Regions from separate parts of the Sporosarcina sp. OR05 genome, predicted to be linked through region 1. Evidence: riboswitches for the same ligand, from Rfam matches in the RefSeq annotation. Region 1 holds a riboswitch; the other holds the start of a gene.
What was found. A riboswitch is a leader RNA that binds a small molecule or an ion and turns the genes downstream of it on or off. The one in region 1 is predicted to bind FMN.

Region 1 (15,271 bases):
GTTGATAATGGAATTACGCACGGAATTGTCATGTACCAAAGCTTGGATGCTGTACACAGGACGACTAAAAGTACAACACATATCGTTTTTCTCTCTGCATTCATTGCTTTCATCCTGACGACTGTATTTGCCTTTTTCTTATCGACCAGAATCACTTCTCCATTGCGGGGTATGAAACAAGCTGCGTTTGACTTATCAAAAGGAAATTTCGATATGCGACTACCAGCTACACAAAATGATGAGATCGGCCAGTTGGCAACAGCCTTTAACCAGATGGGTAGACAATTAAAACATCAAATGGAATTGATCAAACAAGAGAAAGAGCAGTTATCGAGCATATTAACGTCAATGACCGATGCTGTTATTACGTTCAATCGAGATTACTCTATTTTGTTAAGCAACCCACAAGCTGAACGGTTGCTGCAAAAATGGTATTTTGCAAATGGGGCAGACGAAAATGTTTTGCCGCCAGAGATTTTTCATATGTTAGAACATGTCATCTCATTTGCTGAAGAAATTGAAGAGGAACTGGAGTTGGGTGGTCAGTTTTACGATGTATCTATAAGCCCTTTATACAGTGAAAATAGTATTAGGGGAGCCGTTGCAGTATTGCGCGATATGACGGACCAACATAAATTAGAAAAACTGCGTTCTGATTTTATTGCAAATGTTTCGCATGAATTACGAACGCCGATTTCATTGTTGCAAGGTTATAGTGAAGCGATGATTGATGATGTCGTTACTTCAGTTGAAGAGCGCAATGAAATGGCGCAAATTATCCATGACGAATCCAAAAGAATGAGTCGCCTTGTTACCGATCTGTTAGATTTGGCGAGAATGGAATCGGGACATATGCGTTTGTATAAAAACCGAATGGATTTGTATGCATTTCTTGAAAGGGTACTCAATAAATTCATGCAAATTGCACTGATGCCAATGTGATACTTTCTGTGGAGAAAATGGAGTCAAATGCCGAAATCGTCATTTGTGCGGATGCAGATCGATTGGAACAGGTATTTACGAATTTAATCGATAATGCTATTCGACATACCCCTGATGGAGGAAAAGTGACGGTCGGTGTCGAAAGAAAAGGGGAGACAATTGAAATTACAGTTGCCGATACAGGAAGTGGGATTCCTCAAGACGATTTACCGTTTATTTTCGAGCGGTTCTACAAAGCTGACAAAGCGAGAACAAGAGGTAAAGGTGGCACTGGATTAGGTTTGGCAATCGCTAAAAATATTATTGACTCACACGGAGGGCGCATCTCTGCCAGACTGGGTGAATCAGTAGGAACAGTTTTCACATGCACACTACCGCTCACAGATAATTGTAGTGAAGAAGAATACCGTTAAGTGCCACCATTTTCTTAAAACATGGTGTAACTTTATGTCTTGAAACACGACTAATGTAATGAACGGGGGGATTTCGTGGATGACTCCGTGTTCCACCGGTTATATGAGCAATATCATCACGACGTATTTAACTTCCTCATCTATTTGACTGGTGATCGTCACCAATCCGAAGATTTGATGCATGAAGTTTATGTTAGGGTGTTACGTGCGTATGCCGGTTTTGAAAGGAAGAGTTCCGAAAAGACATGGCTTTTTTCAATTGCTAAAAACGTAGCGATTGATCATTTCAGAAAGAAAGCGGTAAGGCAAAAACACCATTTTGATCAGTTTGACTGGGAAGAAAGTGTACTTGTTTCCTCCACTGGTTTGCCTGATGAAGTCGCTGCATTGAATGAAGATATGCAACAATTATTGCGTGTGTTAAATACTTGCACAGGCGATCAAAAGATGGTAATAATTCTTCGCTATTTCCAAGAACTATCAATTGCAGAAACAGCGGAAACGCTTGGTTGGTCGGAAGGAAAAGTTAAAACGACTCAGCACCGGGCGATAAAAGTGCTTCAAAAGAAATTGAATGCTCTTTCGGAAGAAGGGGGAAGATAAATGTCTGGGAACGAATGGAATGACGATAAACTTGAAAAACTTCTTCATTCAATGCCGAAAACAAAAGATGAGCGATCTGCTGATGACATATTAGCGCGTTTGAAGAAAGACGAGCGACTTGTCCCTGCTCGTCAACCGAGACGGAAAAAATGGATGCCTGGTTTCATTGCAGTTGCTGCGATGCTTGTCTTAACATTACTGGTACCATCGTTTTTAAAGGGTGGATTCGAATTATCGGACACCAGCATGGAAATGAGCGAAAAATCTGCACCTCAAAACGGTGAATCAGTCGATACTGCTCAATTTAAACAAAGCGCAGAAGAGTCTGAAACGATGGAGGAGCCTGCGACGCGAAATGCGATTCAGGCGGACTCACCAACTACTTTTATGGCTGGAAAGGGAATGCAAAGTCATGTTGTTCTTGAAAACGATACGGATGGAATGAAGTTATTTACAATAGGATTAGTCCATGTTGTAGATGTTGTACCGATAACATTTTTAATTCCTACCGAATTGATTCAATCAGATATCTCTTCCGAAAACGTCAACAGTGTGGAGCTTTACAATCATTATGCGAAGTTGATTGATGAGGAAGGACTTGGTTTTGAAGACTACCATCCTTATAAGGGGAAGATTTCTTTCCAAGGTAATACGGTTATTCACCAAATGCCATCTGAGCATGAATATGACATGTCGCCGACAACAATTGGTGCGTACACTTTTTCTGCAATCGCATCGTTTCCGGATTTTAAGGAGATGAAAGTAGTCGATGACAAGAATGAGCCTGTTGTTTTTGACTATATCGGTGAAGCGATGGAGGTAACACTTAAGAGGCCGTCTGCTTTTTACAAATACACTGTCAACGAGGAACAATCGTACTTAATCCCTTATGAGAATAGGAAGCTCGATGAAATTCAGGAAGCATTATTGGCGATGAAAAATCCTGAAAATGATATTGTGACTTCCGTTATCCCATCATCTGTGGACTATACAATCCAAGAAACAGATGATGTTGTAACAGTTTCTTTTAAACAGTTATTGGATTTAGATGCTTACCCTCCTAACGAAATACTCGAAATGGTGGAAGCGTTCATGTTAACAGCAGCTAGTTTTGACAAACAAATACAATTGCACAACGTAAAACAAGAATATTTTGAGCGATATACGCTTACAAAACCATTGCCGAAACCCGTTGCAGCCAATCCGATTGTTTGGTGAATAGAGGAAGACTGAATTGTAAACAATACCGTTTACAAATCAGTCTTTTTTCTATACAATGAAATAGTAAGTTAATATTGATTCATCTTCGGGGCAGGGTGTAATTCCCGACCGGCGGAAATAGAAAAGTAATTTTCTTAGCCCGCGAGCTTAACAGCTGATTCTGGTGAGATTCCAGAGCCGACAGTATAGTCTGGATGGGAGAAGGTGAAGGTGCAGCCGTCTTTTTGTGTTGTCTACAAAAAGGGTGCTTTCTTAAGTATGGGTGAAAATAGAGTCACAGGCTCTATCTACAACCCTCTATTTAATGACGCCTTAAACTCTCCCTAAAGCATGTAATTGCTTTAGGGTTTTTTCATAGACACACATTATACGGTCAAACCTTTCCTCTTTTGAAGTGAATCGCAAAAGGAGAGAGGAACAAGTGAATAACAAGAAACTACGAAAGATGATTCTCATCGCTATGCTTGGGAGCATTTCAACGGTGCTTATGCAGTTGAACTTCCCATTGCCAGCATTGCCGCCATTCCTGAAAATCGATTTCAGTGAAGTGCCAGCCGTGGTTGCAATTTTAACGATGGGACCAGTTGCAGGAATTGCAGTTGAACTGCTAAAAAATATCTTGTATTGGTTTTTATCGGGAAGTCCGACAGGTGTACCGGTTGGCGAAATTGCAAACTTTGTAACGGGCGTACTTTTCATCATGCCAATTTACTGGATCTTTAAAAAGGTCCAATCGACAAAAGGCTTGACAGTTGGCCTTATTGTAGGAACACTGTCGATGGCTGTCGGTATGAGTGCACTGAATTATTTAGTATTCCTACCGATGTATGTCTATTTCTTGAATATGCCACCTTATACAGGGGAAGCGTTGTTCAACGTAATTGTGCTTGGTATTCTACCATTTAATCTAATTAAAGGCGTCATGCTAATGGTTATCTCTTTGTTATTGTACAAAAGTATGAGCAAATGGATTGATCAGCAACAGCGGAAATTGACGCTTCAATAAAAAAAGCTGTCTAGAAAGTGTGAAAACACTATCTGGACAGCTTTTTTCTATGTGCGGTTATTCATTTGAAGTAGTGGTGACAATTGGACTGCCGACCTCAGTTATGTAAGGGGCGTATTGCCCCTAAAAAATTAATCTTCGTATTTTAACGGATCGCCTTCAAATGGAGCATCCGCGACTTTAATTGAATCAGTAGGGCAACCATCAAACGCATCTTCCATATCTTCCATCAGTTCTTCTGGAACTTCTGTATTACCCGTGTTATCATCTAAAATAACGTAAGCGATTCCTTCGTCATCATAATCGTAGATGTCCGGTGCAGCAGCTCCACAAGCGCCGCATGCAATACATGTATCTTGGTCAACAATGGTGTATTTCTTAGACATAGACGTTCTCTCCTCTTTTCTCCGCACTATCTATTTAGTTCCTTTACTATTCTAAAGCTGTTTTCGTAAGTTTTCAACCTAAAAACATCTCAATGAGGAGGAATTGGACTTGAACTTGTCAACAATCCTATTATTCATCATAGAAAAGATGTCCGGGCAACGTTCAATGAATGCAAGCCTACACATTATTCGTGGGAAGAAATCTGGTCAAACCCTCCAAGATGTAGACTATTTCAATAGTAAGCCTTACTTTGGTATTTGGCCGAAAATTCGACAAGATTTGTTCAACGATGCAATAGAAGAACTATTTGAAGAGGGGTTCATTTGCGCGCAAGACGAATTTATACACGTAACAGAAAAGGGTCGGCAGGCAATTTCAGCGGTAGCCCCATATCAGTTTAAAGGTTGGGATTATCGAGGGAAAGAAATGGTGTTCTTTGGTAGAGTGGCGTTAGTAGTGCAAACGGTGTCGCATTTACGTGATGGAATTAGAACGTTTGTGCCTATGCGAAGTGAAACGGAGATACAAATGTTCGTTAAAAAGCTGATTCTTCAGCAATCGATCTCCAGACAGCAATTAGGCGCTTCTCTAAGGGAAGAACTGATTTTAGCCATTAATAATTGTGGAATGACGGACAGACAAAAATATCTGTTTTCTTATCGTCTAGCTGGGAGCGGGATGTCTGCAAAAACATGGGAGCAGCTAGCTTTAACAATGGAGTCGCGTGTTGACGAAGTATATTTACTATTCATCGAAAGTTTACATAAGTTGCTTCCTCTTGTTGAAAAGAACAAGGAAGACTATCCATTACTTCATCAGTGTACAGCCGATGTGAAAGTGCACACCTACTTGACTGATTCTGCGTATCGGACGAAAAAAATGTTCGACAACGGTTATTCTATGAAGGATATTGCGACAATGCGTCAATTAAAGCAAAGTACCATTGAAGATCACTTTGTAGAAATGGCGCTGAACGATAGTAAATTCCCAATTCGTCACTTTGTGGGCGAAGAAGCGATTGAGGCAGTGCAAAAAAAATCAGAAGCATTGCGAACGAAAAGGCTAAAAGTATTAAAAGATGAGTTTGAGGAGTTGTCCTATTTTCAACTTCGTCTTATATTAGCAGTGCAGAAAAGAGGCATGAAGAATGAATTTGCATGACGCTTTAAAAAAACATTTTGGCTATGATCACTTCAGACCGGGTCAACAAGCGATTGTCGAAAATGTTTTGCGAGGTCAGGACACAATTGGATTATTGCCAACAGGAATGGGCAAATCTCTTTGCTATCAGTTGCCTGGATACTTGATGGAAGGAACGGTGCTGATCATTTCGCCTCTTGTCTCATTAATGGAAGACCAAGTCATGCAAATGAAAAGAAACGGAGAAAAACGAGTAATTGCACTGAATTCTTCCTTGGTGCATGAGCAAAGACAAAAAGCCTTTCGGCGACTCGCAGACTATAAGTTTATCTTCACTTCTCCTGAAATGCTGTCACAATCTTTCATTGTTGATGTATTCAAAGAAATGAACTTGGCATTAATTGTGATTGATGAGGCGCATTGCATTTCACAGTGGGGATTTGATTTTAGGCCAGACTATTTACGTATTCGTGAATTTCTTTCCATCATTAACAGGCCAGCCGTTTTGGCATTGACGGCAACTGCGGATCAAAAAGTGCTTGAAGATATTCCTTTTTATTTACAAATGATAAATCCGATAATCGAACGTCAATCTTTGGATCGACCGAACATTGCCTATTCGGTCGTACAGCTTGAATCGGTCGCGGATAAAACAGAATGGATTAAACGGCGACTCCTCTCCACAACAGGTCCAGGGATCGTATATGCTCCTTCAAGGAAACGAGCGGATGAATTAGCGATCACCCTACAATCAATTGGTGTTCATGCCCAATCCTATCATGCCGGAAAGGAACAAGATGACAGGTCAATCATCCAAGATCAGTTTTTAAACGGTGAAATTGATTGGGTTTGTGCAACAAATGCTTTTGGTATGGGTGTACATAAAGAAAATGTACGACAAGTCATTCATGATCAGTTGCCAGCTACAGTTGCAGGTTACATACAAGAAGTGGGAAGGGCGGGTAGAGATGGTCGTCAATCGGTAGCCACTTTATTGTATACACCTGCTGATGAGCGTCTGACCAACTTTATTATCCAAACAGACTTACCGAGTGAGGAAGAGGTTATCCATTATGCGAAATTGTTAGAAAAAGGGGAAACTCAAACAAACGCAGCCCGTTTTTCGGGTTTGACAGACACAGCGTTAAGGGTAATTGAGTATTATAGGGAACGATGTTCAACAGAAGAAATCATTCAGAAATTCAAAATGCTTGCTATACAAAAAGATGAACAGCTGAAAAAGATGTTAGCACTCGTACATTCTACTACATGTTTACGTCGAACAATTTTGGCATATTTTAATGAAAATATTGTTACGAATTCAAGAGATTGTTGTACGGTTTGTGGTCTGTCGGATATGGAATGGTTAGCAAATATCGTTCAAAAGGATGAACTGCAAGCAAAACAACGTTGGGATGAAAGAATTACAAGTCTTCTTACCTAACAGCTATGATCTCCGTTTACTTTTCCGACAAGATTCGTCATAATAGTACCAAGAGCAAGATGGATAGGAGAATTTGTCGATGAAAAATAGTGATTATAAAGTAGATTTCGAGGAACATCGAAAAGAAATAGAACTGGATGAACAATCTGATGCAATCTTGCCCTCTCGCCTTGAGCGGCATGGGAAACGGAAGAAAAGTAAGCAGAACCGTTCATCAAGCCATACGATGATTAATGTCATTTTAGGTGTTTTTACATTTATCCCTGTGTTGATATTTGTCTTTGTCATCTATAATTTTTATTTTGGATCAGATAGTAGTTCAGCAAGCGAAGATTCAGATTTCCGTGTGGAGAATAATACAAGCAGTTCGATTGACAAGAATACATCTAATTCAGGTTTATTAGGTACGGATGATAAAAACGATGATAGTGATGCAGAAGAAGAAGAAAGTGAAAAAGAAAGTGAAAAAGAACAACAGGCAGAAGTGCCCCCAACGACTTCCGATAAAGACAAACCTGTTGTGAACAAACCACAAAGCCCAGCTAACCAGGACAAAGAAAAGCAAAATGCTACTCAATCGAAAGAAGAAACAGATAAGGTGGAAAAAAAACCTGCTGCTCCTGCTAGCTCAACTACGCATACCGTAGCTGAAAACGAAACTTTGTATCGAATATCGATGAATTATTATGGAAATGATAGTGGTATTGAAAAAATCAAATCAGCTAACGGTTTGTCTTCGAACGAAATCAGAGTAGGGCAAAAATTAATCATCCCCAAAAATTAATTCTAAAAAAGAAGGAATGAAGAGGCAAAGGTAGGTTCTTTGCCTTTTTCTTATGGTAGGTGTGTAATGAAAATTGTATGGAATAGTATGCTAATTGCATTGGGTGTGTTTGGAAGTATTTTTGCTTATATGTACGCTCTTGCAAATCGGAAACAAGTCAAGCAGCATGCATTTAGTGTTAAAACTGATCAATTCGAACAGAAACAACTAACACTATTTTTTATATCCGATATTCATCGACGAAAAATTGATGAGCGCTTATTAAATAAGATTAGGAAATTTGGTCCCATTGACATGGTTATAATAGGTGGGGATTTGGCTGAAGGTGGCGTACCTGTTGCGCGGATAGAAGAAAATGTAGAAAAACTCTCTATGTTAGGCGAGCTATTTTTCATTTGGGGGAATAACGACCGTGAAGTCGGTGAAGACGTCATTCGACGTATACTCCAACGTCATGGGGGTACTCTGTTGGAAAATAGTGCAAGCGGGATAGCGAGTCATCCAACTTGGTGTCTATGTGGAACGGATGACCCTTCAAGCAATAATGTAGATATCAGTAGGGCCTTACAAAACAGTCATCGATACAAGCATCTGATCGTTGCGACACATTCTCCAGTTTTATTCCGAAAAGTGAAAGAATATGTACAACCAGATCTTATGCTTGCGGGTCATACACACGGTGGCCAAATAAGAATCGGGCGTTTTGGTTTACATCCATTAGGGAAATTTACCGTTTCAAACGCAAAAGCTACATTAATCAGTAATGGATATGGTACGTCAATTATTCCGTTACGATTTGGAGCGAAACCCGAATGTCATATTATTCGGATAAGATACTAACCAGTGGACAGTCCAAATAGGTCTTTTTGGCAAAGGAAAGGAACGATGAAGCATGAATAACCTAGACGCGATTGTCATCGGTGGAGGCCCCTGTGGACTCTCCGCCGCGATTGAATTACAAAACAAAGGCTTACATGTCATTGTTATAGAAAAAGGAAATGTTGTAAATTCATTGTATCGTTACCCGACACATCAAACGTTTTTCAGTTCAAGCATTAAATTATCGATTGGAGACATTCCTTTTATAACAGCGAAAGAAAAGCCGAAACGAAATGATGCACTCGTCTATTATCGTAAAGTGGCTGAATTAAAAGGCTTGAACATTCATAGTTATGAAACTGTTGTTAGTGTAGAGAAGCAAAATGACAGTTTTCAAGTTGTGACGGACAAAGATTGTTATCAAGCGAAGCACGTTATCGTAGCTACGGGGTATTATGACCATCCGAATACATTAAATGTACCTGGAGACGATTTGCCAAAGGTGTACAGCTATTTTAAAGAAGCTCATCCTTATTTCGGGAAGCATGTTGCCGTTATTGGCGGAAAAAACTCCGCTGTCGATACCGCAATTGAGTTAGTAAGAGCTGGTGCGAAAGTGACAGTCATCTATCGAGGTTCAGTCTATTCTCCTAGCGTAAAGCCGTGGATATTACCTAGCTTTGATAGTTTTGTAAGGAATGGAGCGATAACGATGCATTTTGAAGCTAGCGTTGTGGAAATTACACCTACTTCTCTGGTATTCAAAAAGGATGGGACGCTTCATACAATTGATAATGACTACGTCTTCTCTATGATCGGTTACCATCCAGATTACAATTTATTATCGAACATGGGCATCACCATTGATGAACGAACAGGTAAACCCGATTATGACGAAGAAACAATGGAAACGAATGTGCCTGGTTTATACATTGCTGGTGTGATTGCAGCTGGTAATAATACGAATGAAATATTTATAGAGAACGGTCGCTTACATGGTAGTCTACTAGCGAACCATATTAGTGGGAAGAATGCGTAACTGGCATAGCAAGAAGTGGTTTTCTCTAGTATGCTAGATGCGTGATATACTATTAGGGAAGGGAGACCGTTGCGTGATGATTATTTTGCTGACAGTTGCGATTGCACCAGGATTGGCGCTTTTCAGTTATTTCTATTTAAGAAAACAAATTGCAAAAGACCCATCCCGTACACTCTTTCATACATTCCTTTATGGAGCGATTATGACCTTTCCGATTATGTTCATCCAACATGTGTTTGAAGAAGAACATATTATTGAAAACGAATTTTTTCGAAATGCGCTCTTCACAAGTGGATTAGAGGAGTTTTTCAAATGGCTTATTTTGATTATAGCGATTTATAAACACATTGAATTCGAAGACGCCTATGACGGAATTTTGTATGGTGCAAGTGTTTCATTAGGATTTGCCACAGTAGAAAATATTTTGTATTTATTTACGTTCGGATTGGATACAGCTTTTATTCGAGCATTATTACCTGTTTCAAGCCATGCATTGTTCGGAGTTGTGATGGGCTATTATATAGGGAAAGCAAAATTTGCTACAGCTAAGAGTCAAAAAGGTATGTTATTCTTCGCCTTTTTTGCTTCGTTTATTTTACACTTTATCTATAACGGTATATTAGGCGTCAATGATCATTCGCTGTACTTAATCATTCCGTTTATGTTGTTTTTATGGTGGTTTGGTTTGACGCGTGTTAAGTATGCACATACATTTGCAATGCAACAATTTAGGAAAAAAGCACAAGTGAAATAAGATATGCAGGTAGTAATTTATCCAAAGTCTTAAATGAACTTTCGATATATTTCTTAGAGTTTTAGTTAATCACCGGATTTTTGAGTTAACGTGTTCGAAAAGTATACTTGTTGATAAATGGATATTTAATGCAGCTGGTAAGTATAAACACCTTTGTGATCCTGTCATATGACAGGATCTTTTTTTTATGCCATTCAATTTATAAAAAGAATAATCTTGGACAAACTGAAAAAAAGGAGGGTATGAAATTGAAAAAACTAATACTTAGCATGTTGACAGGTATTTTATTAGTAGGAATGACGTACACGACTGCCCCTATTCAAATTGAAGCATTCAGCTCCAGGGATCTTGCGAAAGGGGCAACTGGGGACGACGTCATCGAGCTGCAAGCAAGATTACAATATATCGGGTTTTATAACGGAGAAATTGATGGGAAATTCGGTTATGGAACCTATTGGGCTCTCCGTTCATTTCAAGAGAAGTACGGAATGCCGATCGACGGTATAGCAGGGACGCTAACGAAGAAGAAATTAACTGCGGCATCGTCCTATGACGAAAAGTTTGTGAAAGACAATATTAAGAAAGGCAATCAATTCACCCATTATGGTGGTAAGCCACTTGCTTCCCAAGTAAAAGAAGGTGGAGGAAAGAAGGAAAACATCCATTTGCCTTCCAAATACTCTGAACAAGATTTGAAATTGATGGCAAATGCAGTTTATGGTGAAGCGAGAGGTGAGCCTTATGAAGGGCAAGTTGCCGTAGCTGCTGTCATTCTAAACCGCGTTGAGCATCCTGATTTTCCCGATACAGTAGGGGGTGTAATTTTTCAGCCTGGTGCATTTACGGCTGTTGATGACGGTCAAATTTGGTTGACTCCGAATGAACGGGCGAAAGAAGCTGTTCTCGATGCATTGAATGGTTGGGATCCTTCCGAAAACTCCATTTACTATTTTAATCCTATTACTGCTACGAGCAAATGGATTTGGTCAAGGCCACAAGTTAAAAAGATTGGTTTACACATTTTCTGCCATTAATAAATGGGTGAAAGGAGGATTGGAATAGCTCTATGTAAGAGCTGTTTACGACAAAATGAAAAAAACAGTATTTGTTTTAGTTTATGCGTTACTCGTTGTCGGGGTATTTGCTTATAACAAGTCCGCTGAAAATGAAAATTTATCACTCGCTTTAAGTAATCAGTATGCGCAAAAAATGGCAGATGCTTCTGAGAAACTGGACGAATTGGATTCCGCAGTGAAACAGACATTACTCTTTAACGCTTCGGATGGTTCCAAGGAAGCAAAAGACGATATATGGAGATTGTCATCGGACATAAAAAATTCAGTCGCATCATTGCCGCTGGATACAAGTTTTTCAACAACGTGGATGAATTATCTTGGGCGAATCGGCAATTACGCGAAAGAAGCGCAGCAATCTGAAAATCCGGATGAATATTATAAGGTCATGTCACAAGCATCCAAAAACTTAGGTGATATGAAAAATGAATGGAGAGTCGCAACAGCCAGTCTTGTTGAAGGTCAATACTCTGTGGATGAGTGGACAGAAAGGTTGAATGCTACGAATCCTGACTTCGACTGGATGAAGATGAGTCAATCGATTAAAAGTTATACTGAAAGTGATTTTCCTTTAACCGCAAGTGAATCGGATGCGATGAAAAAGAGGGAATTAAAAAACATCGACGAACCAAAAATCACGCAAGACCAAGCTGTGAAAAGGTTTCAAGGTCTCTTCCCTCAAGTGTCCAATGATGTTATCGGTGTGGAAATGAGTAAACCCGGCTCCCCATTTCCATTTTTCCACATTCGCTTCACGGATGGTGAATCTATTGGCTATATTGATATTACAGAAAAAGGTGGGCATGTCTTATCTTATTTAGCTGAACGTCCGTTTGGGAAAGAGAACTTTTCTTTTGAAGAAATTAAAAACAAAGCTGAAGACTTCTTGAAACGAGCAGAATATACAGATCTTGTCTATGAAGAAGCGCGAGAAAATAGTACGTCATGGCATTTAGTTTTTGTGCGTAAAGAACCGTTTTACGGGGCGAAAGTGTTTTCTGATGTAATTCATTTAAAAGTCGCGAAAGACACAGGGGGCATTATTGGCTTAAATGCCGCTGAATACATTCAAAAAGAAAAATTGCACCGCCAAGCAATTGATAAAATCGATTGGAAAGAGTTTTTCCACAATGATGTGAACATTGTACGAAACGAACTAGCTTACGTAGAAAATGAACGTTTTGAACAAAGGCTTTCGTATTACTTAACGGTTACGCGAGATGAACACGGTCATACAGGTACGTACAATGTAATTGTAGATACTGAAAACAAAGAGGTTATTAAAACGGAGAAACTGGATTAGTCCAAATGGATTAAAAAACAATATTGGAATTTTTGCCTACTCATGACATAATAGGATTAACTATTATAAGGTAGGTGTACCAGCATGCGTTTAAAAGTGGGTACCACAGTGACAATTGAAAAAGATTTCATCGAGGATGGAGAAAAGTATAAAAGCAAAGTCGTTGATTCTGGAGAGGATTTTGTTTTAATAGACTATCCGTCCCATATTGAAACGAAACGAACAGCTTTTTTCATGGATGGTACGCAATTGCTCATTTCATTTATTGACAACAAGTTATCGTATGTATTTAAAGCAGAAGTGACAGGCAGGATGAACAAAGGTATACCAATGTTAAAATTGTCTTACCCGGGAGACAATGAGTTGTTAAAAATTCAACGTCGAGAATTTGTGCGTGTTGAAACAGCAATAGATGTTTCAATTGATTTTGACGGAGTGTATCGTCAATTTGTTGCCGAGGATATTAGTGCAGGTGGTATTGCGATTAACTTGGGATCCAGTGAGTCGTTAGAGGAAGCGCAACTCGTGCCTATGACAATTGTACTGCCGTACGTTAATGATGAAATTAAATATATCCAATCAAAGGCGAAAGCTGTACGAATATGGGAAAAGGACGGACGAAGAATTGCTTCGATGCAATTTACAGATATCGATCTGCTAGATCGGCAACATATTATCCGTTTCTGTTTTGAAAGACAAATCAAAGAACGGATGAGTAAATGATCAGATTTGGGGAAAGTCCTGTTTACAATGGGACTTTTCCCATTTTTATATGATACAATGTTTTCGAATTGAATTCGGGGGTAGATGATATGTTAAAAGGGATTACAATTGCAATTGATGGTCCTGCAGCTGCAGGGAAGAGTACGATTGCAAAAAGGATTGCTAAAAAACTAGGTTACACTTACATCGATACAGGAGCAATGTATCGAGCATTGACGCATAAAGCGATTGTACAAGGCATAAATATGGATAGTGACAATGAATTATCCGACTTATTAAGGCAAACAGAGATTGTGCTATTGCCGGTAAATGACACGCAAGCAATCCTGATTGATGGTGAAGACTGTACGGAGGAAATTCGGTCACAGTCAGTTACTGCGGGTGTTTCTAAAGTGGCAGCGCATGGCACTGTTCGTAAACTGATGGTTGAAAAACAACGCGATTTAGCTGCTGGGATGGGCGTAGTTATGGACGGTCGAGATATCGGTACAGAGGTGCTTCCTGACGCTGAAGTAAAAATTTTTATGACTGCTTCGGTTGATGAGCGTGCAGAAAGACGCTTTATAGAAAATACGAAACGGGGTATCCATACACCTTTGGAAGAATTGAAACAAGCGATTGAAAACCGTGACAAGGCAGATAGTGAGCGGGACATTTCTCCATTGAAGAGGGCGGAAGATGCTATATTAGTAGATACAACCTCCATGTCAATTGAAGAAGTAGTCGATGAAATCGTTGAAATCGCAGAAAAGAGGATGTACTGATGAATTTATATCCTTTTGGCAAGTTTCTCGTTAGTACGATCTTTTATCCTTTATACCGTATTAAAGTGACAGGTGTAGAAAATTTCCCTAAAGACGGTGGTGTTCTTCTTTGTGCGAACCATATTGACAATTTAGACCCGCCTGTAGTCGGAATTACAGCCCCGCGCACTGTCCATTTTATGGCGAAAGAAGAATTGTTTCACGTACCGATCCTAAAATCCATTTTACCAAAAGTTCAAGCATTTCCAGTGAAAAGAGGAATGAGTGATCGGGAGGCTTTTCGTACCGCATTGAAGCTGCTCAGAAGTGGCGAGGTTGTTGGAATGTTCCCTGAAGGGACAAGAAGTAAGACGGGCGAATTAGGAAAAGGTCTTGCTGGAGCTGGGTTCTTTGCATTAAAAGGAGAAGCGGTCGTAATGCCGTGTGCAATCATTGGTCCTTACAAACGATTTAAACGTTTACACGTCGTTTATGGCAAGCCGATTGATATGACTCCGTATCGTGAACGTAAAGCATCTGCAGAAGAGGTGACCGAAGTAATCATGCATGAAATCCAAACCCTTTTGAAGCAAAACAAATAATTTGATAAGGTGAATTTTTTGTTTTTATGAATCGATTCGAATAATATAGAGATAGGATTCATTATGGAGGAGGACTACATATGACGGAAGAAATGAATTTGGATGCAATGAACGGGTATAAAGAGGGTGACCGTGTCACAGCGACTGTGACGAAGATTGAAGATAAATCGGTAATGGTCGAAATTTCTGGTGCACCGTTTGACGGTGTCATCCCAATAAGTGAACTGTCAAGCCTTCACATTGAGAAAGCATCGGACGCTGTGGAAGTAGGGGAC
Region 2 (15,271 bases), on a different contig from region 1:
CAATTGTTCGTCTCGTTTCCCCCAATATTTAATTAGCGCAATATTCGTATGCGCTCTTGCAGTTGCTTTCATCAAAAACCCTCACTTCATAATCTGTTCTGCTCTTGTTATGGATGGCTAATACGACTCGTCCATGTTTGACAAGCTCCAGCTTTTTCTAACGCACTTGCCAACTTTTGCGTATGTTGTTCATCTTCCGCCAAACATAACACACAGCCGCCACGACCGCCGCCCGTCAATTTAGCGCCAAGTGCACCGTTCGCTCTAGCGATTGTGATCAAATGATCCAGCTTTGTATCACTGACACCGAGTGTGACTAATTCCGTTTGTGCAAGACTCAACAACTCGCCAACTTTTGTGCTATTGCCTTCCAGCAATGCATCTTTACACGCATGCGTGTACGCACCTAGCAAGTCAATCGATGCCCGAGCAGACGTCGGTTGGTTTCGATACATATGGCGTATACTCTCCACAGCCGTTCGCGTATCCCCGAATTGTCCAGAATCCGCGATGACGATATGTAAAGGTTTCTTGAAAGAAAGAGCTGTTGTCTTCTTTCCTTTTTGAAACCAAATGGGCGCTTCATTTGAAGTAGCTTCCATATCAATGCCACTCGGATTGCCGTGCGCATGCGTTTCGGCAATTTGAACGAGGTGCATTTGCACATCATGTGGCAAAGGTGCATCAAAGTAATGAAAGATCCCTTTTACGACAGCATGAGCGACTGCTGCACTCGATCCTAATCCTCTTCCTGACGGTATGGATGAATCGATCTGTATCGATAAATTCGTATCCGTGGCATGTAACAATTGCAGCGATTCTTCTACACTCGCTTTAAAACCGGATAACTCGACAGGTGCCTGTTGAAGCTCACCACTAAAATATCGACTTGTTACACAAATTGACGTTTTATTATCATTTTCAATACCTTCCCTTACAGTCGCAACGACGTTCACAACCGGAAATGGCAAGGCAATTGCAGGTTTATCATAAACAACGGAATGTTCTCCGATGAGGATTACTTTTCCGTGTGCTTTACCTTCTGCTTCTCTTGACATGCGTGTGTTCCTCACTTTTTCAACAAAATTCAACGATTCACTGGTGTAAACCTGCTAATTCTTCCTCATTATAAAGTACATAGTGCCCTATTTCAGCTATTTGGCTTTATGAATGGATCACAGCGTTTTTGTAAAAACAAAACTCGCACGCTCATACCCCATTTTTTCTTCATAAAACCGGTGTGCATGTTCTCGTTGGAGACCAGAAGATAGTGCAATCCGGTCAAATCCTTCTTTCTTTGCAAGCGAATGGACAAACGTCAATAGCTGTTCACCAAATCCTTTTGATCGAAATGCTATGTCAGTCACTAAATCACAGACCCAAATATACTTTCCGTAATAAAGCGTAATCATTGGTTGAAAACCAATCACAGCTACGATACGTCCATCTACTCGCAATGCGAATTGGCGGTAGGTCTCGTTCTTTTGAGCTTCTTCCACCAGTGCGATATAACTTTGCTCAGTAAATTGAGGTCGTAGGTACCGCATGACATGAAATCCTTCCAGTAGTTCTTGCCGTGATTGTAATTCTTCAATTGTACGATTTTCCATTCGTCGCCTCCATTCTTGAATGTTTCAAACGATTCATTTTCAGTTCAATCTATTTTACCTATCTTTCTTTCAATCCGTTCAGATTGTATAAGCTAAATGACTCTAAATACACTTCATGATAGCATTTTAAGCGCTTAAAAACGACGGTTAATCAACAATTGACGCTTTCTTGTTTATAAAAAGAGTTTGGCAAGTCGCTATTTTTGTGCTAAATTGATTGCGGTAAATAAAATACTGCAACTTCGGGGCAAGGTGAAATTCCTTACCGGCGGTGATCGAGCAATCGCGCTCGTCAGTCCGTGACCCGTTCTTCTCTACTTGAAGACGGTGGAGCTGGTGTAACTCCGGCACCGACAGTGAAAGTCTGGATGGGAGAAGTTGCAGGCGTTTTTTTGCCATGCCCACTATACGTCTGCCCTTTTCATGTTGAAAGGGGGAACAAAATGACAGATGAAACTTATATGAAACTCGCTTTAGATCTTGCAATGACTGCTGAAGGTCACACTTCTCCGAATCCGATTGTCGGCGCTGTTTGCGTAAAAGACGGCCAAATTGTCGGAACAGGTATGCATGTACGTGCAGGGACACCGCATGCTGAGGTGCACGCTTTAACAATGGCCGGCGCGCAAGCACAGAATGCCGATTTGTATGTGACACTGGAACCATGTGCACATACGGGGAAAACGCCACCGTGCACGGATACCATTATTGAGAGCGGTATACGACGCGTTTTCATTGCGTCATTGGACCCTAATCCCGCCGTCAATGGCAAAGGGATCAGGCTTCTTAGAGCTGCAGGCATTGAAGTCATTTTAGCTATTTGTACAAAAGAGGCAGATTTTAGTAACCGGGCATATTTTCATTTTATAAAACACGGAACACCGTATATCACCTTAAAAGCCGCCACATCATTGGACGGCCGCCTAGCGACGCACACTGGGGACAGCAAATGGATAACTTCGTCACACGCAAGATCGGATGTCCATACCCTCCGCCATACCCATGATGCGATACTAGTAGGTGTAAATACGATTCTTCAAGATAACCCTTTCCTCACCACCCGTTTGCCCCATGGTGGAAAGAACCCTATTCGCATAATTTTAGACAGGCATCTACGGACGCCACAAACAGCTAATGTCATTCAGGACAATGCTGCAGAAACAATCATTTTTACTGTCGGACAAGACACACTGACGAACCAGTTCGCAAAATACCCCCTCGTAACCGTTGAGTCGATTCCTCCTGATGTCGACTATTTACACGAGGTGTTAAAACGTCTCGGTAAACGTGGGATTATGAAACTACTCGTTGAAGGTGGCAGTCAAGTACACTCCAGTTTCATCACAGCAGGTTTAGCGGATGAATTGTATTTGTATGTAGCCCCGAAACTGATTGGAAACGGTCCTTCCCTTTTCATGGACCACGGCTGTACCCGTATCGCTGAAGGGAAAATGCTCGACATCCTCGATATGAAAACACTTCATGAGGATGTACGTATCCATGCCCTTTTCAACAAGCGAGGTGATGACTAATTGTTCACTGGAATTGTTGAAGAAATTGGAACGGTGCATGCAGTAAACAGAGGAAACCGATCTATGTCGTTAACGATCGTCTGTACGACTGTTCTTGCGGATGTCAATTTCGGTGATAGTCTAGCTGTGAATGGCGTCTGTTTGACGGTTTCATCTTTTACATCAACGTATTTTACTGCAGATGTCATGCCGGAAACGTTTCAGTCGACTACGTTATCCAAACTCCAAAAGGGAGACAAAGTGAATTTAGAACGAGCAATGGCCATGACGAGCCGCTTTGGCGGACATATCGTATCAGGTCACGTTGACAGCATAGGAAAAATCACTTCAATGCGCAAACACGAAAATGCACTGTATATGGACATTCAACTAGAAGAATCGTTGTTGAAATACATGATTCCGAAAGGGTCCATCACAATTGACGGAACTTCATTGACGATTTTTGATGTGTTTTCAACTGGCTGTACAATTTCATTAATTCCAACGACGCAACAACAGTCCATTATTGGCATGAAGGTAGTTGGCCATTATGTAAATGTTGAATGTGACATACTTGCGAAATATGTAGAGCAACTATGCCGCCCAGCGACTCAAAAACAACATCAAAAAGACGTACTGACAATGGATACACTCGTCAAAAACGGATTTTACGCATAAGGAGCTGAGAACGTGTTTGCATCGGTAGAAACAGCACTCGAACAACTTAAACAAGGAAAAGCCATTATTGTTGTCGATGACGAGAAGCGAGAAAACGAGGGTGATTTCGTAGCACTTGCGGAATTTGCCACACCTGAAATGATCAATTTCATGGCGATGGAAGGTCGAGGACTCATTTGCGTGCCGATTGAAGAGGAAAAGAGTGAACAGTTAGGGCTTTCCCCGATGACCGGAACGAATACAGATGCGCATGGTACCGCTTTTACGGTCAGTATCGACCACGCGGATGCACATACTGGCATATCTGCATTCGAAAGATCGGAAACGATTATGAAAATGTTGAATCATACTTCTGTGGCAACCGATTTTAGACGACCTGGCCACATATTCCCTTTAGTTGCCAAACAAGGTGGCGTCTTGACACGACCTGGCCACACGGAAGCGGCGGTCGACTTGGCGAAACTTGCAGGCGCTGAGCCAGTAGGTGTTATATGTGAAATTATGAATGCAGATGGAACGATGGCGAGAGGACGTCAACTTGAAGAACTTGCTGAACGTTTAGGCCTAGTCATCCTTTCAATTGAGCAATTAATTGCCTATCGGAAAAAGAACGAAAAACTTATCGAACACATTGTGTCAACTCATTTACCGACGACATATGGAGAATTTACAGCGTATACCTATGTAGAGAAATGGACGGGTCAAGAGCATATTGCCATTGTAATGGGTGATTTGGCTACTGTCGAAGCCCCTTTCGTCAGAATTCACTCCGAATGTTTAACAGGAGATGTCTTCGGTTCTTGTCGATGTGATTGTGGCCCCCAGCTACATGCCGCACTTGCGACTATCCAACAAGCTGGAGTCGGTGTCCTTCTTTATATGCGGCAAGAAGGGCGTGGGATTGGGCTTGTCAATAAAATGAAAGCGTATCAGTTGCAAGAACAAGGCTATGATACGGTCGAAGCGAATGCCCTTTTAGGTTTTGACGATGACTGCCGTACGTATGACGTCAGTGCACAAATCTTGAAAGAGCTCGGTTGTACACAAATCCAGTTGTTAACGAATAACCCACGAAAAATGGACAGTATTGAAGCGCATGGCATTCAAATCACGCGCAGAGTTCCAATTGAAATACCGACACACGAAGCGAATGAACAGTATATGAAAACGAAGAAAGAGAAACTTGGACATCTTTTATACGAAGGAGCGAAATGAGCGATGTATACAAAATATGAAGGACATTTAATAGGTGATGGCTTAAAAATAGGCATCGTCGTTTCAAGATTTAATGAGTTTATTACCGGCAAACTACTAAGCGGAGCACAAGACGCTTTAGTCAGACATCGTGTCGCACCGGAAGATATCGAAATCTGTTGGGTGCCAGGTGCATTTGAGATTCCCTTGATAGCCAAGCGTATGGCTGCCTCAAAGAAATATGACGCCGTTATCGCACTCGGTACGGTCATTAGAGGAGCAACTCCTCATTTTGACTATGTATGTAATGAAGTGGCAAAAGGGATCGCCTCTTTGAATATGACAGAAGAGATTCCCGTGCTTTTTGGTGTGTTGACGACAGAGACGATTGAACAAGCTGTCGAGCGTGCAGGCACGAAGGCGGGTAACAAAGGTTGGGATGTTGGAATGGCTGCCATTGAAATGGCAAACTTGATCAAAGCGATGGCATAAAAAAAGTAGAGGGGGATCTTCCCCTCTACGCAGCCTGTTGACAAACGCTCGCATCCGTTGTTGCTCGTCTCGCTCGTCCGCTCATGAACTTTAGTTCTATTCGCGTCTTCTCTCACCTTCGCGGGGGACTGCAGGATGCAGGTCATGCAGTCGTTGGGACAGGAAGTCCCGAATTTAGACTGCCTTCCACCCGACAAGCGTTTTCAATCAGGCTGAAGAGATTACTTTGCATAACAAATTTCATTAAAAAGGTAGAGGGAATTCTTCCCCTCTACCTAATTATCATTAAATCCCCATTTTTCTACTTGACTGTGTGACCGGTTTTGCTTGCTGGCTTTTCATTTTAGGGCCTTGTTGAATAGGGTTGCCAGTTCGTTTGTTAACGGAAGCTTTGTTCTTCTTTGCTTCAAGCTGTTGTTTGACTGCGTCTTTTAAACTGATTTTCGTTTTTTGTTCAGTCATCGCATGTCCTCCTTGGTTTTCTTCATCGTAGTTCCTAAATCGTACCATTTCCCTTATAGCATTGTCTACATAAATTCGAGGATGGAACGTACCTATATACGTCGCTTTAGAGTTTCGTCAGTCTCCGCTCACAGATCGAGATTGACGAGTAGATTTTCGTAATCCTAGCCACAAAAGTGTAAAAATGAGAAACGCAACCGCCTCAAGTGAAAGAATATACCATGGATACGGTCCTAGCACGTCTAATAAACTACCATTATCGGGCTTGTTTCGTAAAAACATGTAATTCCCGTCAACTAACTTGTTCACAAGCAAGATCACTGGCAATAGAATATTTAAGACGACCATCGTTTTAACAACACCTTTAAAAGTCGGTCGATATCCTTTTATCCAGATGAAATATAAACCCGTTAGGATAATCATTGCATGGGTAAAAAAGAAATGAAAATAACGGAAATGTGGGAAATCCATATCCAACACGGGTGTTACAATTGCTTGGAGCGCGCCTCCAATCCCCGCAAAAACAACAAAATCGACGACATGCTTATTTCCCGTCCATAACAGAAAAGCTGTAACGAGTAGCGACAAGCTGCATAGCTCCAATGGCAATGAATCGACTAATCGCCAACGCTCCGATTGTACCATCCATACATGATAAAGGATTTCCATCCCAATTAATGAAAGTGCAATTCCCCGCTCTATACGTCTCGTTGTTTGCATGTCAAATTGGAATTTCTTCCGGAATGCAAACAAACTGATCATCAACGCTAAAATGACGCATAATGTAGCGATGTGGACGGTCGAAAACATGACAAATGGCGCGGACAATGGAACACCTCCTCCGACAAACTTCTTTCTACTCATTAAACGAAATTGTTAGAGAATGGTTCCATCTGATTAGCGTGTAATCTTTGCGTTTCGCGTAGTAAAATCGACGTCCTTGTAATAGGCATCCTTGACAAGTAAATTGGGCCCTAGGCATTGAACAGCTGGGCAATGGCAACTAATCGACTTGGCGAGTGGACGTTCTAACCAACGATCGAGCATGTGTGGTAACGAATCCGATGTAATGTTCCCCATCGGCGGTGTGTCACCAAAATCTGTGACAATGACATCTCCTGTGAAGATATTGACGTTCAATCTAGAGCGTCCATCCGGATCATTTCGAACGGAAACATTTTTGCTGTTGTAAATCCGCTTTAACAGTTGAAGGTCTTCTTCGAGTGGGCTGCAAGGATAAAATGGTAACGTGCCGAATAGCATCCACGTATCTTCATCACGGACATCGAGCAAATCATGCAATGCTTTTCTCGTTTCTGCAAGCGACAATACTTCTAGAGAACTTGCAAAATCACTCGGATACATCGGGTGGATTTCATGACGTGCACACTTCATCTCTTCGACTACTTGTTTATGAATAGATTGTAAATGTGGCAATGTCCGTTTATTCAGCATCGTTTCTGCTGAAACCATCACACCCATATCAGCTAGAGCTTTACTGTTATCGATCATGCGTTGGAACTGCGCTGCTCTTCGTTCACGTGGCGGCTGCTTTTCCATGTTGGCAAATCCGCCTTCCACAAAATCATCTACCGTCCCCCAATTGTGTGAGATGTGCAATACATCTAAATAAGGGGCTACTTGCTCATAACGTTCGAGTGGCATTGTCAAATTAGAATTCATCTGCGTTTTGACGCCACGTCCGTGTGCATATTTCAAAAGGGGTAACACGACTTGTTCAACCGATTTTTTTGAGAACATCGGCTCGCCACCCGTAATGCTGATTGTCCGCAAATGTGGAATTTCATCCAATCGAGCGGTCAATAGTTCGATCGGCAAAGCGTCCGGATCTTTCGGTTGTAACATGTATCCGACTGCACAATGCTCACAACGCATATTACATAAATAAGTCGTAGTAAATTCGATACTCGATAACGTCAATTGACCGTGTTGTTTGACATCCATATACGCTTCCCACGGATCGTTTTCAACAGTCATCGGACGGTTTTCAATACTGTAAGTTGTCATATGATCAAAACTCCTAAATTAGATAAGTAACTTATTAAGTATGCGCTTGATCGTCTAGTTATTCAAGGGTTTACAATGAAAAAGCACCATCCGTATGATGTTCAGAAGGCACTGTGTAGTATGAATTCATGTACTTATTCTACATCTTCTTTCTTCAATGATTTTTCCTTGCTCCATCAATAACATCCGATGCCCCAATTTTTCAGCTTCTTCTTGATCGTGTGTCACAATAATGAACGGGATTTTCCACATTTCATGGATGCGAATGAGCTCATTCTGACACTCGATACGCGTTTGCTTATCCAGTGCGGATAACGGTTCATCCAATAAAAGAATGGATGGTTCCGTCGCTAACGCTCTTGCTAATGCTACACGTTGTTTTTCACCGCCGGAAATTTGGTGCGGATACTTGTCCAGTAAATGTTCAATTCCAAGCACATTCATAAGTTGCTCAATGATGGTATTTACCTTGACCGTTGTTTTTTTTACACCATAATAGATATTCTTCTCGACCGTCATATGTGGAAACAAGGCGTAATCCTGAAAAAGATAGCCAATATTTCTTCTTTGAGTGGGTAGTGAATTGTTCGGTGAGTGGAAAAACGGTTGATCATTTAACACGATCTTTCCGCCATCTGGATTGGCTAGCCCTGCGATACAATTCAGAATGGTCGTCTTGCCTGCTCCTGAAGGTCCAAATAGCACAAGAATTTCATCTCTCATCGTAAACGAAACATCCAATGGAAAGTGCGCAAGTTGTTTTTGTATCGTCACTTCAAGCATGGGCACACCTACTTTACTTTTCATTTGAATATCGCCTCATATTCCGTCTACTCCACCAGTTCAACCACAAAATCGTACTAAATCCAAGCGCAACAATAATGACCACCCAAAACGTTGCCTTTTCCATTTGCCCGGCTTCTACAGCAAAATAGATGGCCATCGGAATGGTGTCTGTCTTCCCCGGAATGTAACCTGCCAGCATAAGGGTCGCGCCAAATTCTCCGAGCCCTCTAGCAAATGACAGCACGAATCCTGCAAGTAATCCTGGCCAAGCGATGGGAAACGCAATTGTCCAAAATACACGCCACTCAGAAGCACCCATCGTCCGCGCGGCGTTCTCCAATTTCACGTCTACACTCGTAAAGGCGGCAGATGCACTTTGATACATGAGTGGAAAAGAGACCACAACAGCCGCAATGACTGCACCAACCCAAGTGAACACAACTTGATAATCAAACCATTCCAGCAGCCATTTACCGATCCATCCTTTTTTACCGAACAGGATCAGCAGTCCAAATCCGACAACCGTTGGGGGTAATACAAGTGGTAGTAAAAACAACGCTTCCAAAATACTTTTCCCGAAAAATTCTTTCCTAGAAAATCGGTGTGCAAAAATGAGGCCGAGTAGAAAAACGATTGCAGTGGAAATGACCGCCACTTTTAATGACAACAGTAACGGTGAATAACTCATGTCCATCATCCGTGCACACTCCTTTGCGAATTACTTGAAACCATATGCCTCTAATGCTTTTTTTCCTTCCTCGCTACCTAGATACGCAAGAAATGCATGAGCTTCCGCTTCATGCTTCGTACTTTTTACGACCGCACCTGGATAAACGATCGGCGCATGCCAATTTGGATCCGCTTCCGCTAACACCTTCACCTTGTCAGAAATGAATGCATCACTCGAGTACACCACACCAAGATCTGCATTCCCTAATTCTACATGCGTTAATACTTGCCGTACATCAGAACCCCTAACAAGTTTGTTCTGCAATGTATCCCACAAGTCAAGGTGCTCTAACACCTCTTTAGTATAACGCCCGACAGGCACGCTTTCCGGCTCCCCAATTGCAATGTTCGTGATTGCTGCATTGTCAATGTCCTCAAATGAAGGTACTTGGAAATGTGCATCGCTGTGGCTAATCAACACGAGCGCGTTTTCCGTAAAATTACTACGCGTCGAATCGATCAGGAGTTCTTCACCTTCTAGAACATCCATATCCTTAGGACTTGCGGATAAAAACACATCTACAGGCGCACCTTGCGTAATTTGGGTCGCCAATTTACCCGAACTGCCAAAATTGAAGGTAACCGTTACGTTTTCATGTTCATTTTCAAACGAATCTTTTAACGCTGTCAATGCATCTGTTAAACTTGCAGCCGCAGCGACTACTAATTCTACTTCCTCTTCGCCATCGTTACTACCACTTTTCGATGAACAACCAGCCAATAATCCGACAACACAAAGAGCAATCCATATGTTCTTTAACCGAATCACGCTACTTCCATCCCCTTATCCTTTACTGTATTTAGATATATCTAAACATAACATAAAATAACTATAGCATACTAATTATAATTTAATAGATTTAAATAGTTCTCGTTCATAATCGAATATACCAATCATTATTTATTCCTATTATACATGTTCTAATCTTGCAAATTATTTTTTAATAAGGGACAATGAATAGAAGAATCCTACTAGGAGGCTACTATGAATAACCAATCTACGACATCGTTTACAACTGAAGAACTTGCTGAGCAATTGAAAGTATCAAAATTGACGATCTATGATTTGATAAAAAAAGGTGAGCTTCGTGCGTATCGTGTTGGGCGTCAAATGCGTGTCGATGCGATTGACTTAGAAGCCTATAAGGAAAGTACAAAAAGTGGAGGTGTATCTGCATCTCCTATCCCGCACACAAAAGAGCAACCAATGGATAGTACGAATGAGGTTAACGAAGCATTCACTGAAGAACCTCCACCTCACTTCCCTACCTTTGCAACCCGTCAAGTGATCATTAGTGGTCAAGACATGAGCCTCGATTTACTAGCGAGTGCAATCGAAAAAGAGAACATTGGCTACCGACCATTACGTTCTTATCAAGGTAGTTTAAACAGCCTCATTGCTATGTACAATAGCAAAGCGGATATTGTGAGTACTCACCTGTTTGACGGGGATACAGGAGAGTACAACATTCCTTACATTAAGCGTATATTAAATGGACATTCTTTTATTGTGATGAATTTATTAGCAAGGAAGGCAGGTCTGTATGTGCAAAAAGACAATCCGAAAAACATCCGACACTGGAGTGACTTGCAAAGACCGTCTATAAAAATGATCAATCGGGAAATCGGCTCAGGGGCTAGAGTATTGTTGGATGAACAATTGCGTATGGCAGGAATAAAAGGCAATCGTATTGAAGGATACGAACAAATTGAAATGAACCATATTGCTGTTGCGAGTAAGGTTTCAAATGGGCTAGCTGACGTTGGAATCGGAATCGAGAAAGCCGCCGCGTTAGTAGACGTGGACTTCATCCCCCTCATCCAAGAGCAATATGACCTTGTAATGTTTAAAAGACCTGACAACAAGCACTTGCGCGATAGCATTTTGAGGACCCTACAAGGAGAAGATTTCAAAAATGAAATGCGTGCAATGAGCGGGTATGACCTTTCGATGACAGGCACAATACTGTATGAAACACCTTAACGTGCTCGATCTGAATAAAATAATAGGATGCTAATGGAGTACAGCGACAGGTTTACATAATAATATTATGTTAATAATTGTACCTCCGATGCACATGAAAAAAGACGAGAAGGCTTTACACCTCATCGTCTTTTTTTATGCATATTGTTACCTTGAAGGTTTTTCATAATGATACTGTTCATCCGTTTCGAATTTATTATACCGAAGACGTAACAGTTTAAACAAATGCGTGAACACTACTTTTAGCAACGCATAGCCGGGGATACCGAATACGACCCCTACTACCCCAAACAAAGAACCACCTGTTAACAATACGAAAATGATTGTGATCGGATGGATATGCAGCGATTTCCCCATAATTTGCGGGGAAATGAACTTCCCTTCGACTAATTGTACAATCGTCCACACAATGGCAAGCTTCACGAGCATGAAAGGTGAAGTGACAATTGCAATAATGACTGCAGGTGTAATTGCGATGATTGGGCCTAAATATGGAACGACACTTGTAAACATGGCGAGTACACCTAATAGCCAAGCATAATCCATACCGATGATTCGAAAGCCGATGGAAACCATTATGCCAATGCAAATTGCGACGAGTATTTGTCCCTGAATGTAAGCGCTGATTTGATGGTCAGCGTCTTCGAAAATTTCTTGGGCATCGTCACGGAGACGCGGAGGCAACATTTTCAATAGCATTTTCGGAAATTTTTCACCTTCTAGCAATAAATAAAACAAGATGAAAGGTACAGTCACAATCGCCAGAACAAATCCGGTTAAGGCAGAGATGAATGATGTGACACCAGAAGCAAGTCCGCCAATTGCATCCGTAAATAGTTGTCCAATAGACCCTAACCGTTCATCCAAGAACTTGTTGACGTCAATATCTAATTCTTTGTAATAAGATGAAAAGATCGAAGTGCGTAAAAACGAGTCAATATTAATGAGCATCTGATTGAAATATGTAGGAAACTCATCTATTAAATTCATAAATTGAGTCTTTAAAAAAGGAAAAACGAGAAATACGAGTAAAGTGATTAAACCTATTAATGCAATGAAGAGGATTAAAATACCCCATATCCTAGGAATCTTCCACTTCTCCAATAAGCGTAAAAGCGGTCGCAGTAAATAATACGCGATTGTCGCTAAAATAACTGGTAAAACAACAGTCGAGAAAAACACTTTAATCGGATAAAAGATAAACGCCACTTTACTGAAGACTAAAATAATAATGCCAATCAGTAAAATTGAGAGAAGGACGAACATTGTCGTACGGCCTCCAAGAAAACGAATGGTTCTTGACGAGCCATTGTCCATGCGATTGGTCGCCTGTCCTTTTTCAGAAGTATGATGCGTACCCATTGCTAATCCCCTTCTCTCTCTTTAGTCATTGGTTGGTTCTAAGAAAGCGGCTAACGCTTCTTTATTTTTTTCGAGGTCCAATTCGATCACAGACCCTGCATGTTCATATCTTGTAAAGCGATAGGTTCCTTCTATAGGAATTGTTAATGTTTCAAGTTCAGGTTTTCCATTCATTAAAAGCGTCAATGCTTTTGAAATCTCTTCTTTCGCTGTTAAGTCTGTCTCAATATACCCAGTCAATGCACCAGACAACTTAGGCACATGCAACAACATACCGGGACGTAACGCTTCCTCTTTTATCGCCGCCAGAACTTCCTGCTGCCGGCCAACTCGCCCAAAATCCCCTTCTGCATCTGCACGGAAACGCGCATAGCCTAGAAGTTCTTTGCCATTCAAATGCTGCTTGCCAGGCATTAACGTAACGCCGATTTTTTCGGACATTTCTTTTTTAACGTTCATTTCCACACCATTTGGAAACGCGATATCAACAACCGATTCAAAATTATCAAAGTCAATGATTGCATAATGATGGATCGGAATACCGAACATCCCAGTAATGGTGTCTTTCGCGGTTTGAACACCATTTAAATAATAGGCAGTGTTCAATTTATAGGATTGGTAGCCAGGAATATCAGCGTATATGTCCCGCATAAATGACACAAGTCGAAGAGACCCTTCTTTCTTGTTCCAAGAAAGCACCATCATTGTATCCGTACGAGACTTACCGCTTCCATCATCGTCTACACCTAGTAATAAATAATTCTCAACAGAAGGATTTTTCGGATCAATGACATCCCCTTTAAAAGGACCCGGATCAATCGCATTCCCTTCTGCTAACGATTTACCTTTCTGATATTGAATGTATGAATAGAGCCCGCCTATGATGAACATGAGAAAAAGCAGTGTGAAGAACAACCTTCCTACCCTTAATCTCCTTCTTCTCCGTCTTCTTCTCGGAACGGGACCTTCGTATTGGTCTTCTGTCAAAGTAAATTCCTCCAAAAAATGATGTCGTCAATAGGACGAATGGTAGTAATGCGGGTTGCATGACAAGATCGCCATCGTTCAATCTTGTAAGTTTCTCATGTGCAACCGGCTCTTTACCTATGTCCGTTCCCTTCCTACGCATAGTCTATAATGAAGGTGGTGGATTTTATGGGAAATGAACATGGTCATAAAACCGGTTTTTCTTTCGCGTTGTTAGTAGTGCTTTTCATACTATTGATCATCATCGGTGCAAGCTACTTGTATTAATTAATCGTCAAAATACACATACCCACTCATTAGCACCTCGGAAAGGTTGTACGCACGTTTACAAAACGTAGGCAACCTTTCTATTTATTTTACAGAATTCAAGCGACAAATCAATTGTAAAACGTTCGTCACTCTTATGGTACAATCGGTAGAGAAAAAAGGAGTGATTGAAAATGTCCAAAACGACTATTGAAAAAGCGGCATTTGCAGGTGGGTGTTTTTGGTGTATGGTGAAACCGTTCAAAGAATGGGACGGCATTCATGATGTCGTATCGGGCTATATGGGCGGACATGTCGACAATCCTACATATGAAGATGTAAAAAAAGGTGATTCTGGCCATTTGGAAGTTGTTGAGATTACGTTTGACCCTTCAATTTTCACATACGAACAATTGTTGGAAGTCTATTGGCAACAAATCGACCCGACCGATGCTGGTGGACAATTCCAAGATCGAGGACATTCGTACAGTACTGCAATTTTCTATTATACGGAAGAACAACAGCATGCGGCACAGACTTCTAAAACTGCATTAGAAGAAAGCGGTAAATTCAATAAGCCTATCGTTACAGTTATCAGACCTGCAGAAACGTTCTATCCTGCCGAAGATTACCATCAAGATTATTATGTAAAAGAAGAACAGCATTATAAAGAGGACCGCGCAAAATCAGGAAGAGACGAGTTCATTCAAGAGAATTGGTCGAAGTGAAATTGTAGGGGTTGTTTCTTCTCGTAAAAAGTGAAACTGAGTTCGCTCAGGTTCACTTTTTTCTTTCGTACTGTAAGCGTATTAGTGCTCTCATTGATCGTGGATGCTGATTTTTGATGCTGACGGTCATTTAAAAGTGCTCTCATTGACCGTGGATGCTGATTTTTCATGCTGACGGTCAATTTGAAGTGTTCTCATTGACCGTGGACACTGATTTTTCATGCTATCGGTCATTTAGAAATGATCTCATTGACCGTGGACGCTGGATTTTCATGCTAACGGTCAATTAGAAGTGTTCTCATTGACCGTGGACGCCAATTTTTGATGCTATCGGTCATTTAGAAGTGTTCTCATTGACCGTGCATGCTGATTTTTGAGGTTAACGGTCATTTAGAAGTGCTCTTATTGACCGTGGATACTGGATTTTCATGCTAACGGTCATTTAGAAGTCCTCTCATTGACCGTGGACGCCAA

Region 2: linked by a shared signal. The riboswitch ahead of ribD (bifunctional diaminohydroxyphosphoribosylaminopyrimidine deaminase/5-amino-6-(5-phosphoribosylamino)uracil reductase RibD) and the one ahead of NRI27_RS06500 (ECF transporter S component) in region 1 are both predicted to bind FMN.

Annotation. Positions count from the first base shown of each region.
Region 1 is NZ_JANKJL010000002.1:453,619-468,889, forward strand. It holds partial or broken gene NRI27_RS06485 (ATP-binding protein) at 1-1,355, shown strand, start outside; gene NRI27_RS06490 (RNA polymerase sigma factor SigX) at 1,431-1,958, shown strand; gene NRI27_RS06495 (hypothetical protein) at 1,959-3,176, shown strand; FMN riboswitch at 3,257-3,389, shown strand; gene NRI27_RS06500 (ECF transporter S component) at 3,601-4,185, shown strand; gene NRI27_RS06505 (ferredoxin) at 4,317-4,571, opposite strand; gene NRI27_RS06510 (YpbB family protein) at 4,681-5,733, shown strand; gene NRI27_RS06515 (RecQ family ATP-dependent DNA helicase) at 5,720-7,156, shown strand; gene NRI27_RS06520 (LysM peptidoglycan-binding domain-containing protein) at 7,236-7,940, shown strand; gene NRI27_RS06525 (metallophosphoesterase) at 8,007-8,780, shown strand; gene NRI27_RS06530 (YpdA family putative bacillithiol disulfide reductase) at 8,833-9,798, shown strand; gene prsW (glutamic-type intramembrane protease PrsW) at 9,875-10,552, shown strand; gene sleB (spore cortex-lytic enzyme) at 10,849-11,586, shown strand; gene NRI27_RS06545 (PepSY1/2 domain-containing protein) at 11,642-12,928, shown strand; gene NRI27_RS06550 (flagellar brake protein) at 13,013-13,651, shown strand; gene cmk ((d)CMP kinase) at 13,741-14,415, shown strand; gene NRI27_RS06560 (lysophospholipid acyltransferase family protein) at 14,415-14,996, shown strand; gene rpsA (30S ribosomal protein S1) at 15,077-15,271, shown strand, end outside.
Region 2 is NZ_JANKJL010000012.1:48,814-64,084, forward strand. It holds gene mvaD (diphosphomevalonate decarboxylase) at 1-72, opposite strand, end outside; gene mvk (mevalonate kinase) at 108-1,058, opposite strand; gene NRI27_RS14695 (GNAT family N-acetyltransferase) at 1,176-1,610, opposite strand; FMN riboswitch at 1,845-1,994, shown strand; gene ribD (bifunctional diaminohydroxyphosphoribosylaminopyrimidine deaminase/5-amino-6-(5-phosphoribosylamino)uracil reductase RibD) at 2,054-3,142, shown strand; gene ribE (riboflavin synthase) at 3,143-3,799, shown strand; gene NRI27_RS14710 (bifunctional 3,4-dihydroxy-2-butanone-4-phosphate synthase/GTP cyclohydrolase II) at 3,812-5,014, shown strand; gene ribH (6,7-dimethyl-8-ribityllumazine synthase) at 5,018-5,485, shown strand; gene NRI27_RS14720 (hypothetical protein) at 5,771-5,947, opposite strand; gene NRI27_RS14725 (YwaF family protein) at 6,065-6,775, opposite strand; gene yfkAB (radical SAM/CxCxxxxC motif protein YfkAB) at 6,845-7,975, opposite strand; gene NRI27_RS14735 (ATP-binding cassette domain-containing protein) at 8,102-8,758, opposite strand; gene modB (molybdate ABC transporter permease subunit) at 8,772-9,458, opposite strand; gene modA (molybdate ABC transporter substrate-binding protein) at 9,480-10,259, opposite strand; gene NRI27_RS14750 (substrate-binding domain-containing protein) at 10,476-11,474, shown strand; gene NRI27_RS14755 (AI-2E family transporter) at 11,622-12,836, opposite strand; gene NRI27_RS14760 (LCP family protein) at 12,858-13,823, opposite strand; gene NRI27_RS14765 (YjcZ family sporulation protein) at 13,992-14,090, shown strand; gene msrA (peptide-methionine (S)-S-oxide reductase MsrA) at 14,264-14,797, shown strand.